4 regions of the Cytobacillus sp. Bac17 genome follow, and region 4 is predicted to be linked to each of the others. Evidence: riboswitches for the same ligand, from Rfam matches in the RefSeq annotation. Region 4 holds a riboswitch; each other region holds the start of a gene.

Region 1 (3,134 bases), on a different contig from region 4:
CCTTCAAATCTGATGTATCTAATAATGACACAGCTTCCAATGATGCCTTAAAGATGAAGACATCTTTTGACACTTTACTGATTATTTCACATCCCTCAGGCAATCCTGCATTAGCATCACCCCAAATAATCCAAACTGGCTCGTCAAGAACAGTCCATTCCGACTTGCCTTCCTCAAAGACTGAAGGAATATCTGTTCTGCCTACATGAATCAAATCTTCAATAATTGCGCTGGCTGTCGGAAACATGCCGGCTCCAGGACCCTGCAGGCTGATATTCCCGACTATATCCGCATCAATTGAAACTGCATTTTGCACTCCTTCTACTCTGTACAAGGGATGTGCCTCCGCTGTCAGGACCGGTTTTACAGTACAGCGGATAGCATCTTTTTCCCTCTCAATCGATGCTACATGTTTAAATTTCAGTCCCAGGGAGTCAGCCATACGGATTTGTTCAATTGTAATGTCAGTAATGCCTTCTCTAACAGATGTTTCCTGCGCCGGTGCTTTCCCGAACACCAGCTCACTCAGAACAACCGCTTTGAAAAAAGCGTCATATCCCTCGATATCGTTTTTGGGATCGGCTTCTGCATATCCTTTTTCCTGAGCTATTTTCAGTGCTTCTTCAAATGATAAGTTCTCTTCGCGCATACTTGTCAAAATGAAATTGGACGTGCCATTTAATATACCTTCGATCCGTTCAATCTTGTTCGCATTCAGCAGCTGCTTGATAGTCTGAATTATTGGGATTCCGCCTCCGACTGTTGCTTCAAATCCTAATGATACATTATGTTCTTTTGCGAGCCTCGCAAGCTCACTTCCATGGAATGCAAACATCTCCTTATTTGCAGTAATGACATGGCATCCTCTCAATATTGCCTGGCGCAAATACGTATAGCCTGGCTCCCTGCCAACAATGGCATCAATTACGACATCAAGCTTGGGAAGCTCAATAATTTCTTGAAAATCATCAGTTAAAAGCACGTCATCATCAGGCACAGAATGCTTACTCACATTTTTGACAAGGATGGCGGAGACCTTCACTTCTTTCCCGAATATCGCCTGAAGCCTTCCCTGATGTTTGCTGATCGTTTCATACACTCCTTTTCCAACTGTTCCAAACCCCAATAGCCCAATCGTTAACGCTGACATTTCTCATTCCCCCTGGTTAATATTTAAAGAGCAGATACCTATAAAAACAAAAAACCCCTTCCGTCTATTACAGACAAGAAGGGGTTTGAATTTACATTCCGTTCATTCCGCCTTCTTATCTTCGGAAAATGTATTCCTCTGAATTTGGCACCGTGCATAAATGCTGGTTGCCGAGGCTTCATAGGGTCAGTCCCTCCGCCTCTCTTGATAAGAAGTTTCTAAGTATTCAATTTATATGAATCATAAACATTTATAAGGACTTCGTCAACCTTTTTTGAAATTTTTTTCTTCAACCGCTTTCATTTTCCTCGAAATCTTCAATAATGATTTCAAGAAAATGCTTAAGAATTCTGGCAGTGAGCCCCCAAATAACCTTATCCTCAAAAAAGTAAAATACTTCTTCTACTTTCCTTGTCTGCCAATTGTAATTTTCACCTCCGGCAATCAAGTCAAAAGGAAAATTTTCTTCGGGCTCTACTTTAAAATTCACGTGATACGTTTCCGGCTTTACTCTTTTTAGAAAGGAAAGAGGCACGGTAAAAACTTCTTCTACTTCGTCAGGGTTTGGCACGATCTGGTCAGGATTATGGATAATGCCTGCATAAGGGTAAATAATTTGTCCGAAGGAAATCATGTAATCCAGCGGGGACACATCTGTGATGCTGTCTTCGCTTACGCCGAGTTCCTCTGAGGTCTCACGGATGGCCGTATGCTCCTCATCCCTGTCTTCCGGATCTATTCTTCCGCCGGGGAAACAGACCTCCCCAGGCTGCCTTCTCATTGTAAGTGAACGCACCTCAAAAAGGACATGTGTTTCCTTATTTATCTCTACAAGCGGAAGCAAAATAGCGAATTTCGAAAATCGCTCACTCCCTAAAATGACTGGGGTCCTGTTACTTAACCTTTTAGCCAGTTTTTCAATCTCCATATACCCCACCTCCAGCAGCAATTCCAATTTATTGGCTACATCTTTATCATACTGTATTTACTGTGTTTTATTAATTCATACGGCTTGTACCATGTAATGATACAGGACAGTCTAACTGTCCGCCCTTCAAAAGAAAAAGAAAGTTTCTCCTCCTGCAAATCAGGGGAAATAGAAAATATAATATGACATGAGGAGTGAAAATATGAAGAAAAATATATTAATAGGCGGGTATGCTACACAGGAAGAGCTACGAGAAGCTATTGAAGGGGCAGAGTCAAACGGGTATCAGAAAGACAACCTGGTGATTGTTTCAAAAGATGGAGCGAATCTTGAAAGCTTTGCAGACAATCATGGAGTGAACTTGCGAATAGTCGGATCCCAGGAGCTCGGCAATCAGCGCTTTCTTGATTCAGTGAAAGCCCTTTTTATGGGAGAAGATCCAGCCACAAGTTCAGGAATGGATCCTGATAAAAAAGATGGTATACGGTTTGATGAACATGACTTGGATAAATACGCAAGCATGGTGTTTGATGGAAAATATGTCTTAATCGCGGATTACTACGGAAACTATCCCACTACCCAGAAAGGCAATCAGAGGGTCAGTGCTGAAAACTCAGAAGGGTACCTCGAAAGCGCTTCAGCACGGGAAGTTGACCATGAAACAGATATCAAAACACTGGCAGATAAATCCGGTAGCTCATGTGCTGCCGATAATCAGGAATTCACTCGTGTTCATGTTTCACCAAAGTCTGAAGTTGTGAAAACCAGTGCTGAATTAAACTGGGATAATCGGCTTACAAAGGAAAGGGACAAATAGCAAAGGGCCCCCCGTGTGGGGTCTTTTTTCCCGAATAAAAAAGAGAGGTTCCCCTCTCTTAAGCATACTTCTTCTTATCTTCCTCCTGTTTGAAGAAACTCTTCATCGCATGGAATACATCTGCTTTTTGCTTAAGGATATAATAGCGGAAATCCTCATTTTTAATATTTTTATAGGCTGACATCAAGGTCGAGTGGCGGTTATACTGGTTGACCTCACCGTACCCGAACATATTGGAC
Region 2 (3,134 bases), on a different contig from region 4:
CTGACACTTCTTTAAAGCATGCGAAGGCGCAGCGTGATAAGACTGTTAAAAAAGTGGCCAAGCATGATAAACAGCCTGAAGAATGGGAAGAACTTGATCTGGAAGTGAAGACGGTTGAGATTACAGACCAGACCAAACAGACGAATGCAGAAATTAAGAAAACGGAAGAGCGCAAAAAAGAGACGGAGCAAAACATTGCTGAATTTGAAAACAATCAATTGCATCTATCCGTAATCCTTAAAGAGGAAGCAGCAGCTTTTACGGATGAAGATATTGAAAAAATAAAGAGCCAGGGAAAGCAAAGCATCATTTCCTGGAGTGAAAAACATCAGGGTATCCAGGATGAAGGCCAGGAGAAGCACGCAAAAATTGAACAATCCCTGCGCAATTTAAAACTCAATATTGAAGGCAAGGATTGGGAGATCCGCTTTAAGAATGAAGTCTTAACTACGCTTGATCATATGGATACAAGGCATTACGCACATATTCAAAGTGTTGTCCAAAACATGAAGCGCTTCTCACAGAGCGGCTTAGAGCAGCTGGAACGCGATAAAGAACGGGCAGAAAAGGCGCAAAACTTCTGGGCAAGCCGTGCGAGTATGAAGGTGATGAGTATTTCGGAAGCGATTCGCTCGATGATTGCGAAAATGAAGCTGAAGAATGAACGAGGGTCTTTCCCGCTCGTCCAGCTCAAAGAAGACATCCTGCCTAAAAAAGCGGAAGATATTGAACCTTTACTGAAACAGCATTTTGTTTCGGCCATTAACAAAATTACGAAACGATTCGAGATGATTGATGACCATAATCTGGAGCTGGATCAGGAAATCAAACAGCTCATCAGTGATGAGCAGATTTTATTTGTCTCCCTCAGGAATCGTTACCCGGAACTGCTGGTATATAATATGCGTACTGATAATGCCTTCATGTATGGAAAACCGCAGCGTGAGCATTATTCAACCTGGCAGACGATCAACCAGGGTTCAAAGACTAAATCGGATGGCAGCGGCGGCCAAAAGTTATCTGCCCGCATGGTCATGATGATGATGCTTCTTTCGGTTAAGAGTGAAACTGATCAAAGCTGGGTTCCGTTAGTCTGTGATAATCCGTTCGGACAAGCGGCTTCTGCCCATGTGCTTGACCCGATTTTCGCTGTAGCTGATAAGCTGAAGTTTCAATTCATCGTCGTTACTCCGCCTGAGTTGGTAAAAACAGAGATCAGCCAGAGGTTTGATGCGTACTATAAATTGGATTTCATCCGGGAAAAAGGGAAAGAGATTGTGTCGGATACGATTGTACCGGCATTTCGAATTTATCAGGGAGAGGAAGCAGTTCATTAGATTAAAAGAATTAAAGTATTGCCATCTTGCAAAAAATATGCAATACTTGGTTGAAAATAATATTTTATACAAATTCTTATCCAGAGAGGTGGAGGGACTGGCCCTGCGAAGCCTCAGCAACCCCTGATTATGTCAGGAAGGTGCTAATTCCAACAGAGTTGACGCTCTGGGAGATAAGAGGTCGTTTTTGATAATAAAGGCCTCTTATAAAGAGGCCTTTTTTTGATGTTCTTTTTAGGTTGATCTCGGTTTAGATAATAACGAAGAAAGAGGAGGAAAAACAAAATGGAAAACAGTGTTATACAGGTACCGGAAGCATATTCGAGAATATTACAGGATTCTGATGTGCTGGGTTTCGGGCAATCATGTGATCGAAAAACAGGGTTTTTACTAAAGGGGCTGGCTGCCTCCAAACCAGGAGGAAGCTTTTTGGAGCTGGGCACAGGTACGGGGGCATCTGCTTCCTGGATCATAGATGGGATGGATGAAAGCAGTAAGCTAACGACCGTTGACATAGATTCGACAGTTCAATCCATCGCGAAAAAAAACCTCGGGTATGACAGCAGAATTACATTTTGCTGTGAGGACGGAGCAGCTTTTATTCAAAACCTGTCGGAAAGGTTCGATTTTATTTTTGCAGATACGTGGCCAGGGAAATTTGAGCTTCTGGACAAAACCCTGGATCATTTAAATATCGGCGGTTTTTATGTGATTCATGATGTGTTTCCGCAGCAGAAATTGCCTGAAGAATTTCGGATCAAAGCCACTAAACTCCTGAAAACACTGCAGGACAGACCTGACCTGGACATTACAGAATTGGATTGGTCTACTGGGCTGATACTGGCAGTGAAGACAGCGGTTTGATAGTTTATTAAGGGGGGACGTTCCATGAGTAGCGTTAAAAATCAGGTTAAACATGTATTGTATGAAGGTGAAACCATTATTGAATGTCTAAGCTGTTCATTAGTGGCTCATTTCTGTTTAGCACCGCATCCAGGCTTCTTTGCGGCAACAAACAAAAGACTGCTGTTTTATGGAATTCCTGCATCAGGAACAACCAAGGATTTAGTTGAAGAATTTGCGTATATCAATTTAACTTCCATTGAAGAAAAAAGGGGAATCACCGGCAGGCATATTCATATGTACTATAACCAGGACTTGTATAAATTTCAGCAAATCCAGGGGATGAATATGTTTGATTTTATGGCAGCGGTTAAGGAAAAGATGTGTATGTTTGCTGCTTCGGCAAAAGAGCGTTATCCCGTAGGATAAACGCCCTTTTAAATTGTGGAATTTATAGCTTAGCTTAGTTGCTCAGACAACTTTTCCATGATTTAGTGATTAACTGGACTCCTCTCTCAATCTCGTCCATCGAGGGTGCGCCATATCCAATCATCACATGATGGTTTGGCTTGTGCAGCTGATACATAGGCGAAACAGCATCGATTTCAACACCTGCCGACTTTGCCAGTTCAATTGCTTTCGCTTCAGTCAATCCTTCGGGTAATTTCACGATGATATGCAAGCCCGCTGTATCTCCAATGATGTCAAAGTGGTCTCCTAAGTGTTTTGACAGGCTTTCTATTAAACAGCTCCGCTTGGATCGATATAACGTTCTCATTTTTTCTATATGAGATGTATAAAGTCCTTCTTCCATAAATTTTGCAGCAGCCTGCTGATCGATTCTTGAAACATTCGTCTTTTGGTAAGCATTAAATTTTTCAAAGTCTTGCTGCAGAGATACTGGCATAATCAGATAGCTGATCCGAAGTGATGGCAGCAATGTTTTTGAAAAGG
Region 3 (3,134 bases), on a different contig from region 4:
ATACTATACACACTCTTATGGATGATAGCAAAACCTCGCTCCTGAATGAAGCTTTAATGAAGGCGGGTATTGATGTATGGACGATCGAAAGGAAAGTGCAGACATTGGAGGATCTATTTATTAGTTTGACAGGAGGCGATCATATTGTCTAATCCAAATATGGTTGGCCTGATTCATAATGAAGTGATGAAGATTGCTTCCAAAAAACGCATGGCGGTTGTCATCGTTATTTTAGTCATTCTAGTCTCTATGTTTACATACGCACAATACCGGGAGATACAGGAGAAAATCGAAAAACAGGGTACTCTGGACTGGAGAGTGGAGCTTCAGCAGGAGATTGTCGATCGGCAAAATCGGCTGGCATCGAGCGGAATCCAGGACGAGTTTAGACAGTTCCTTGAATTTGATCTGAAGCAAAAGCAGTATTATCTGGACAACGATATTAACCCAAACTATCCTGGAGCCCCTACGTTTATCCGCATCTTTTTCTCACAGGGAATTACGCTTGTCCTGCCTTTATTCATTATTATTATAATGGCTGATATTGTGAGCGGGGAATATAATGATGGCACCATCAAAACATTGCTGTCCCGGCCGGTTAAACGATGGAGAATCCTGATGGCTAAATGGCTGACGGTTTTGCTGTATACGTCATTGCTGATGGCGGCAACCGTGATTGTCTGTTATGGGGTTTCAGGAATCGTGCTCGGTTATGATGGCTGGACTGCACCTATTTTGACCGGATTTCAAGCTTCTGCATCTGGTGAGTTTTCAACGGAATACATCCATATCCTGTCGATGTGGGAATACCTGCTGATGTCAGTTGGGCTTGCCTGGGTGGTAACAGCGGTTGTTGGAACCATAAGCCTCATGATATCGGTTCTGGTGAAAAATACAGCGACTGGAATTGGGGCGATGATGGCCGTGTTAATCGCAGGCACCCTGTTATCTTCTATCGGTTCGAGCTGGACGAGCTCCAAGTATTTAGTGAACTTGAACTTTGATCTGATTAACTACTTAGAAGGTCAAGCTCCGCCGATTGAAGGGATGTCACTGCCATTTTCATTAACCATGCTTGGGATTTGGGCTGCCGCCTGTCTTGCTGTTGCGTTTTGGAATTTTACCCAGAAGGATATGTATTAAGAGTGTCATTATATAAGGATAATCCTTATTAGTATTTAGAGTTCAGAAATAATTGATTGACAATTGGGTGAATTTAAATTATTATCGCTTTAATTAATTAAAAAATTGAATATTTTCTTCTTATCCAGAGAGGTGGAGGGACTGGCCCTTTGAAGCCTCGGCAGCAGGTTCTGATGAATACTGTGCCAATTCCAGCAAGCGCATCGCTTGAAAGATGAGAAGAGGGTTGATAAAACTCTCTTCTTAGGAGGAGAGTTTTTTAATTGTTTATAAATCCAACTTAAGTTATGCGAAAAGTAGATATTTAAAAATGCAAGAGGAGAGAAGAAAAATGAAATATGGTTTCTGGTTGCCGATTTTTGGAGGCTGGCTGCGAAATGTAGAAGACGAAAATATGCCGCCAACCTTTGAATATGCTAAAAACGTCATTCAGTCGGCTGAAAAATGGGGATACTCGACTACGTTAATAGCTGAATTATATTTAAATGATATTAAAGGACCGGACCATGATTCTCTTGAAGCCTGGTCCACGGCAGCCGCACTTGCAGCCGTGACGGAAAAAATTGAAATTATGACCGCGGTCCGCCCTGGTTTTCATAATCCTGCTGTAGCAGCAAAAATGGCAGCCAATATTGATCAAATCAGCAACGGCCGTTTTACTCTAAATGTGGTTTCTGCCTGGTGGGCCGAAGAAGCGCGTCAATATGGCGGTATTTTTACAGAACATGATGAGCGTTATGCCCGCACTGAGGAGTTCATTGATGTTCTAAAAGGGTTATGGACGGAAGAAACCTTCCATTATTCCGGTCAATTTTACGACTTAAGGGACACGAAGCTTGCTCCAAAGCCAGTTCAAAGACCTAACCCGATTCTTTATGCAGGCGGTGAAAGCGAAAAAGGCAAGCAGACCATTGCAGAAAAATGTGATGCTTATGTTATGCACGGCGGAACGGCTGAGGAGATTGATCTGAAAATAGGAGAAATGAAGGCACGGCGTGAACAAACGGGCAATGCGCCATTCAGTTCTTTCGGAATGGCTGCTTATGTTATTTGCCGTGATACAGAAGAAGAAGCTCTTGCTGAGCTTGAAAAAATCACGGCTGTGAAGGATTCCAGCGGTTACGCCGGTTTTAAGGATTTCACTACAAAGTCACAATTAGAGCAGCAGATTCAGCTGCAGGATTACTCTGTCTCTAACAGAGGTCTGCGGCCAAACTTAGTAGGAACACCAGAGCAAATTGCTGATCGGATTTTACAATATGAAGAAGCTGGCCTAGACTTATTATTATTGCAATTTTCACCTCAGCTGGAGGAAATGGAACGCTTTGCAAAGACGGTTATGCCATTAGTGGAACAAAAACGCAGTTTAATAAAGAGCTAGAAAGGGGCCATAATAATGAGCAAGGTATATGTAATTCATGAAAATAGTGAGTGGACAGTCCATTTGACAAAAAGGCTGGAGGAACTGGGTGTTCCTTATGAAGAATGGCATTTAGACGAAGGAACGGTAGATTTATCGGCAGAACCTCCAGAAGGAATCTTCTATAGCCGGATGAGTGCTTCTTCTCATACCCGTGATCATCGCTTTGCAGCTGAATTTTCGGGACAAGTATTGGCCTGGCTTGAAGCACATGGCCGTACAGTGTTGAATGGAACGAGCGCTCTGAAGCTTGAAGTTAGTAAGGTTTTGCAGTACTTGGAGTTAAACAAATCTGGTGTCAGGACTCCCAAAACGATTGCAGCGGTTGGAAAACAACATATTATTAAGGCAGCCGAAGCATTTGCCGGACAGCCGTTTATCACGAAGCATAACCGTGCCGGTAAAGGCCTGGGTGTTCAATTATTCCATAGTATTGAAGCTCTAAAAGCTTATGTGGAGGGACCTTCCTTCGAAGAGCCTGTTGATGGCATTACCCTTATTCAGGAATATATTCAATCTCCTGAAAGCTATATCACCCGCTGTGAATTTGTCGGAGGCAACTTTGTTTATG
Region 4 (3,134 bases):
AGAGGTAAGGGACCCTTCATTGCGGTTTAAAACTTTTTCCACAAGCTGAGGAACGGATAATTGCACTTGAATGTTGCTGCCATTTAATAATTCGCTCAATTCGTTTGATATGCTTACAGAGTTCATCTGATGAATACCTTCCTTTTTTCCGATTTTTTTATGAAAGTGATTACATCTCGAAATTAGTATAACACATTAAAACGATTAGTCTATACTATTACGAAACTTTTTTATTCATGTTATAAAAATGTCATAATTGGACATGCAATTCCACTTTAATCACCTTATAACTGATATATGTTAATATAGAAGAAAGTGTTAATTTTAACATGGGACTGATCTAAAATGAAGACAATTGCCCTCTATGATGAAACTTGTTCTTTATGCAAGGAAACAAAGAAGATATTTAAAAAACTTGATTGGCTGAATAAAGTGGTATGGATTTCTCTGCAGGAGTATGAAAAAATCCCGGATTCTCTCTCGTTTTCCAAGCATGACCTGCGCAGAGAGCTTCATATTATTACTCCATCGGGCGGTGTGAAAAAGGGTTATTCTGCAGTAAGGAGACTGCTGTTCCTCTTTCCTGCCTCCTTTTTAATCAGCCTCCTTTTATATCTCCCATTGACGCCAATACTGGGCGATCCGATCTACAAATGGATTGCTAAAAACAGGCATAAATTTCTAAAGAAAAAATGTGATGATGGAAGCTGTTCGCTGTAAGCATGGAGCATAATTTTCAATGCTGAAATTTTACTGTTAAAAATAATGAAAACTTGTTGACATGATTCGATAAAATACGGTATGATTCAACCTTGAACGGATACTCTCTTATCCCGAGCTGGTGGAGGGACAGGCCCTATGAAACCCAGCAACCTGCTAAAAGGCATTTATCAGCAAAGGTGCTAACCTGACGCAAGGACGTAATTCCTTGAACGATAAGAGTGAAAGGCGCGAATCGATTTGCTTTCAACCTTTTCACTATTGAGAAGGTTTTTTATTTTGCACAGGCAATGGGATGAACGGCTTTTGGAATGTACTATTTATGTGAGTTTTTAGCAGCTTGCAGAGAGGCATAAGAAAAGATGGATGCCTGGCTTTCTAGCCAGCGATGCCTATTTTTCTAATAAAAACTCCATGTTTATTTCATACTACTAAGGGAATGAGTTCCGTATCAAACAGAGATCCATGAAATGACAGGGAAAAGTTCTTTTCCGCTTCCCCATTTCTTAATTCTCGCTCAATTTTCTATTTATAAGGAGGAAGCCAGATGTCAACAAAGCGTCGTTTGTTTACTTCTGAATCAGTTACTGAAGGTCATCCGGATAAAATCTGTGACCAAATTTCTGATGCAATCTTAGATGCGATTTTAGCTAAAGATGCGAATGCCCGTGTTGCTGCAGAGACTTCTGTAACAACTGGACTTGTATTAGTTGCAGGTGAAATCACAACATCTACATACGTAGATATTCCAAAAATCGTTCGTGAAACGGTAAAAGAAATCGGTTATACCCGTGCTAAATATGGTTTCGATTCCGAAACATGTGCAGTTTTAACTTCCATTGATGAGCAGTCAGCAGATATTGCAATGGGTGTTGACCAGGCTCTTGAAGCAAGGGAAGGACAAATGAGTGATCAGGAAATCGAAGCAATCGGTGCAGGGGACCAGGGTTTAATGTTCGGTTTTGCATGCAACGAAACGAAAGAGCTAATGCCTCTTCCGATTTCTTTAGCACATAAACTTTCCCGCCGTCTGACTGAAGTTCGTAAAGAAGAAATTCTTCCTTACCTTCGTCCGGACGGAAAAACTCAGGTAACGGTTGAGTATGATGAAAATGACAAGCCAGTCCGCATTGACACAATCGTTATTTCTACCCAGCATCACCCTGAGATCAGCCTGGAGCAAATCCAGCGCAATCTTAAGGAGCATGTTATTAACCCGGTTGTTCCCAAAGAACTAATCGATGAGAATACAAAGTATTTCATCAACCCAACAGGACGTTTTGTAATCGGCGGACCTCAAGGGGATGCAGGCCTGACTGGACGCAAAATCATTGTTGATACTTACGGCGGATATGCCCGTCATGGCGGAGGCGCGTTCTCCGGTAAGGATCCTACAAAGGTTGACCGCTCTGCTGCTTATGCTGCTCGTTATGTAGCGAAGAACCTTGTGGCAGCAGGTTTAGCTGAGAAAGTGGAAGTTCAGCTTGCTTATGCGATTGGTGTAGCACAGCCAGTGTCGATTTCTGTTGATACATTCGGAACAGGCAAAGTCGATGAAGATGTACTAGTTGATCTAATTAGAAAGCACTTTGATCTTCGCCCTGCAGGAATTATTAACATGCTTGGCCTTCGCCGCCCAATTTACAAGCAGACAGCTGCTTACGGACACTTCGGACGTACAGATGTTGATCTTCCTTGGGAGCGTACGGACAAAGCTGAAATCCTTCGCTCTGAAGCTTAATAGAAAAGCGGAAGCTCTTTGGCCATCCCCGATACTTTAAGGGGGAGACAAAAATATAAAAAGCGGGAGTTGCATTAATCAATGTAACTCCCGCTTTCTTTTTTGCGTCATTATACATAAAGGGTGTTTATTCACTTTTCGGTCTTTATGCTCTTTAGTCGTTTATAATTATATGTTATCGTATAAACTTCGGATAATGGCTTAATTTTCCGTGCATATTTTTTTTATATTCCACGTGCTAATTATAAATGATTAGTGGTAGTATTATAGGGTATGTTTTCTAAGAAAAAGGAGCCGTTAAGGCTGTATCTAAATATTGAGAAAAGAATGGAGTAGGTGACGTACATAATGTGTGGTTTTATTGGTTGTGTACATGAAAAAGCACAAAATTACCGTGACGCAGATAAAGAACAGTTCCAAAATATGAATGATATCATTACCCATCGGGGTCCCGATGATTCAGGATACTATTTTGATGACCATATTCAATTCGGCTTCCGCCGGCTGAGCATTATCGATATCGAAAGCGGACACCAGCCGCTGACATACGAGAATGAGCGTTATTGGATTATCTTTAATGGTGAAATCTATAACTATGTGGAACTTCGTGAAGAACTTCTCAAAGCTGGATTAAGCTTTGAAACAAGCTCCGATACAGAAGTCATAATTGCCC

What was found. A riboswitch is a leader RNA that binds a small molecule or an ion and turns the genes downstream of it on or off. The one in region 4 is predicted to bind S-adenosylmethionine.
Region 1: linked by a shared signal. The riboswitch ahead of NR125_RS21970 (homoserine dehydrogenase) and the one ahead of metK (methionine adenosyltransferase) in region 4 are both predicted to bind S-adenosylmethionine.
Region 2: linked by a shared signal. The riboswitch ahead of NR125_RS01745 (O-methyltransferase) and the one ahead of metK (methionine adenosyltransferase) in region 4 are both predicted to bind S-adenosylmethionine.
Region 3: linked by a shared signal. The riboswitch ahead of NR125_RS24555 (LLM class flavin-dependent oxidoreductase) and the one ahead of metK (methionine adenosyltransferase) in region 4 are both predicted to bind S-adenosylmethionine.

The regions. Positions count from the first base shown of each region.
Region 1 covers NZ_JALJRC010000024.1:20,112-23,245, reverse strand. Annotated here, with positions in the region: gene NR125_RS21970 (homoserine dehydrogenase) at 1-1,150, opposite strand, end outside; SAM riboswitch class I at 1,263-1,364, opposite strand; gene NR125_RS21965 (NUDIX hydrolase) at 1,440-2,078, opposite strand; gene NR125_RS21960 (general stress protein) at 2,281-2,895, shown strand; gene yhbH (sporulation protein YhbH) at 2,954-3,134, opposite strand, start outside.
Region 2 covers NZ_JALJRC010000001.1:344,270-347,403, reverse strand. Annotated here, with positions in the region: gene NR125_RS01750 (coiled-coil domain-containing protein) at 1-1,337, shown strand, start outside; SAM riboswitch class I at 1,411-1,517, shown strand; gene NR125_RS01745 (O-methyltransferase) at 1,623-2,201, shown strand; gene NR125_RS01740 (PH domain-containing protein) at 2,226-2,609, shown strand; gene pdxR (MocR-like pyridoxine biosynthesis transcription factor PdxR) at 2,644-3,134, opposite strand, start outside.
Region 3 covers NZ_JALJRC010000032.1:38,837-41,970, forward strand. Annotated here, with positions in the region: gene NR125_RS24545 (ABC transporter ATP-binding protein) at 1-152, shown strand, start outside; gene NR125_RS24550 (ABC transporter permease) at 160-1,143, shown strand; SAM riboswitch class I at 1,261-1,364, shown strand; gene NR125_RS24555 (LLM class flavin-dependent oxidoreductase) at 1,475-2,524, shown strand; gene NR125_RS24560 (ATP-grasp domain-containing protein) at 2,540-3,134, shown strand, end outside.
Region 4 covers NZ_JALJRC010000044.1:28,481-31,614, forward strand. Annotated here, with positions in the region: gene pckA (phosphoenolpyruvate carboxykinase (ATP)) at 1-126, opposite strand, end outside; gene NR125_RS26855 (thiol-disulfide oxidoreductase DCC family protein) at 346-720, shown strand; SAM riboswitch class I at 826-942, shown strand; gene metK (methionine adenosyltransferase) at 1,268-2,461, shown strand; gene asnB (asparagine synthase (glutamine-hydrolyzing)) at 2,810-3,134, shown strand, end outside.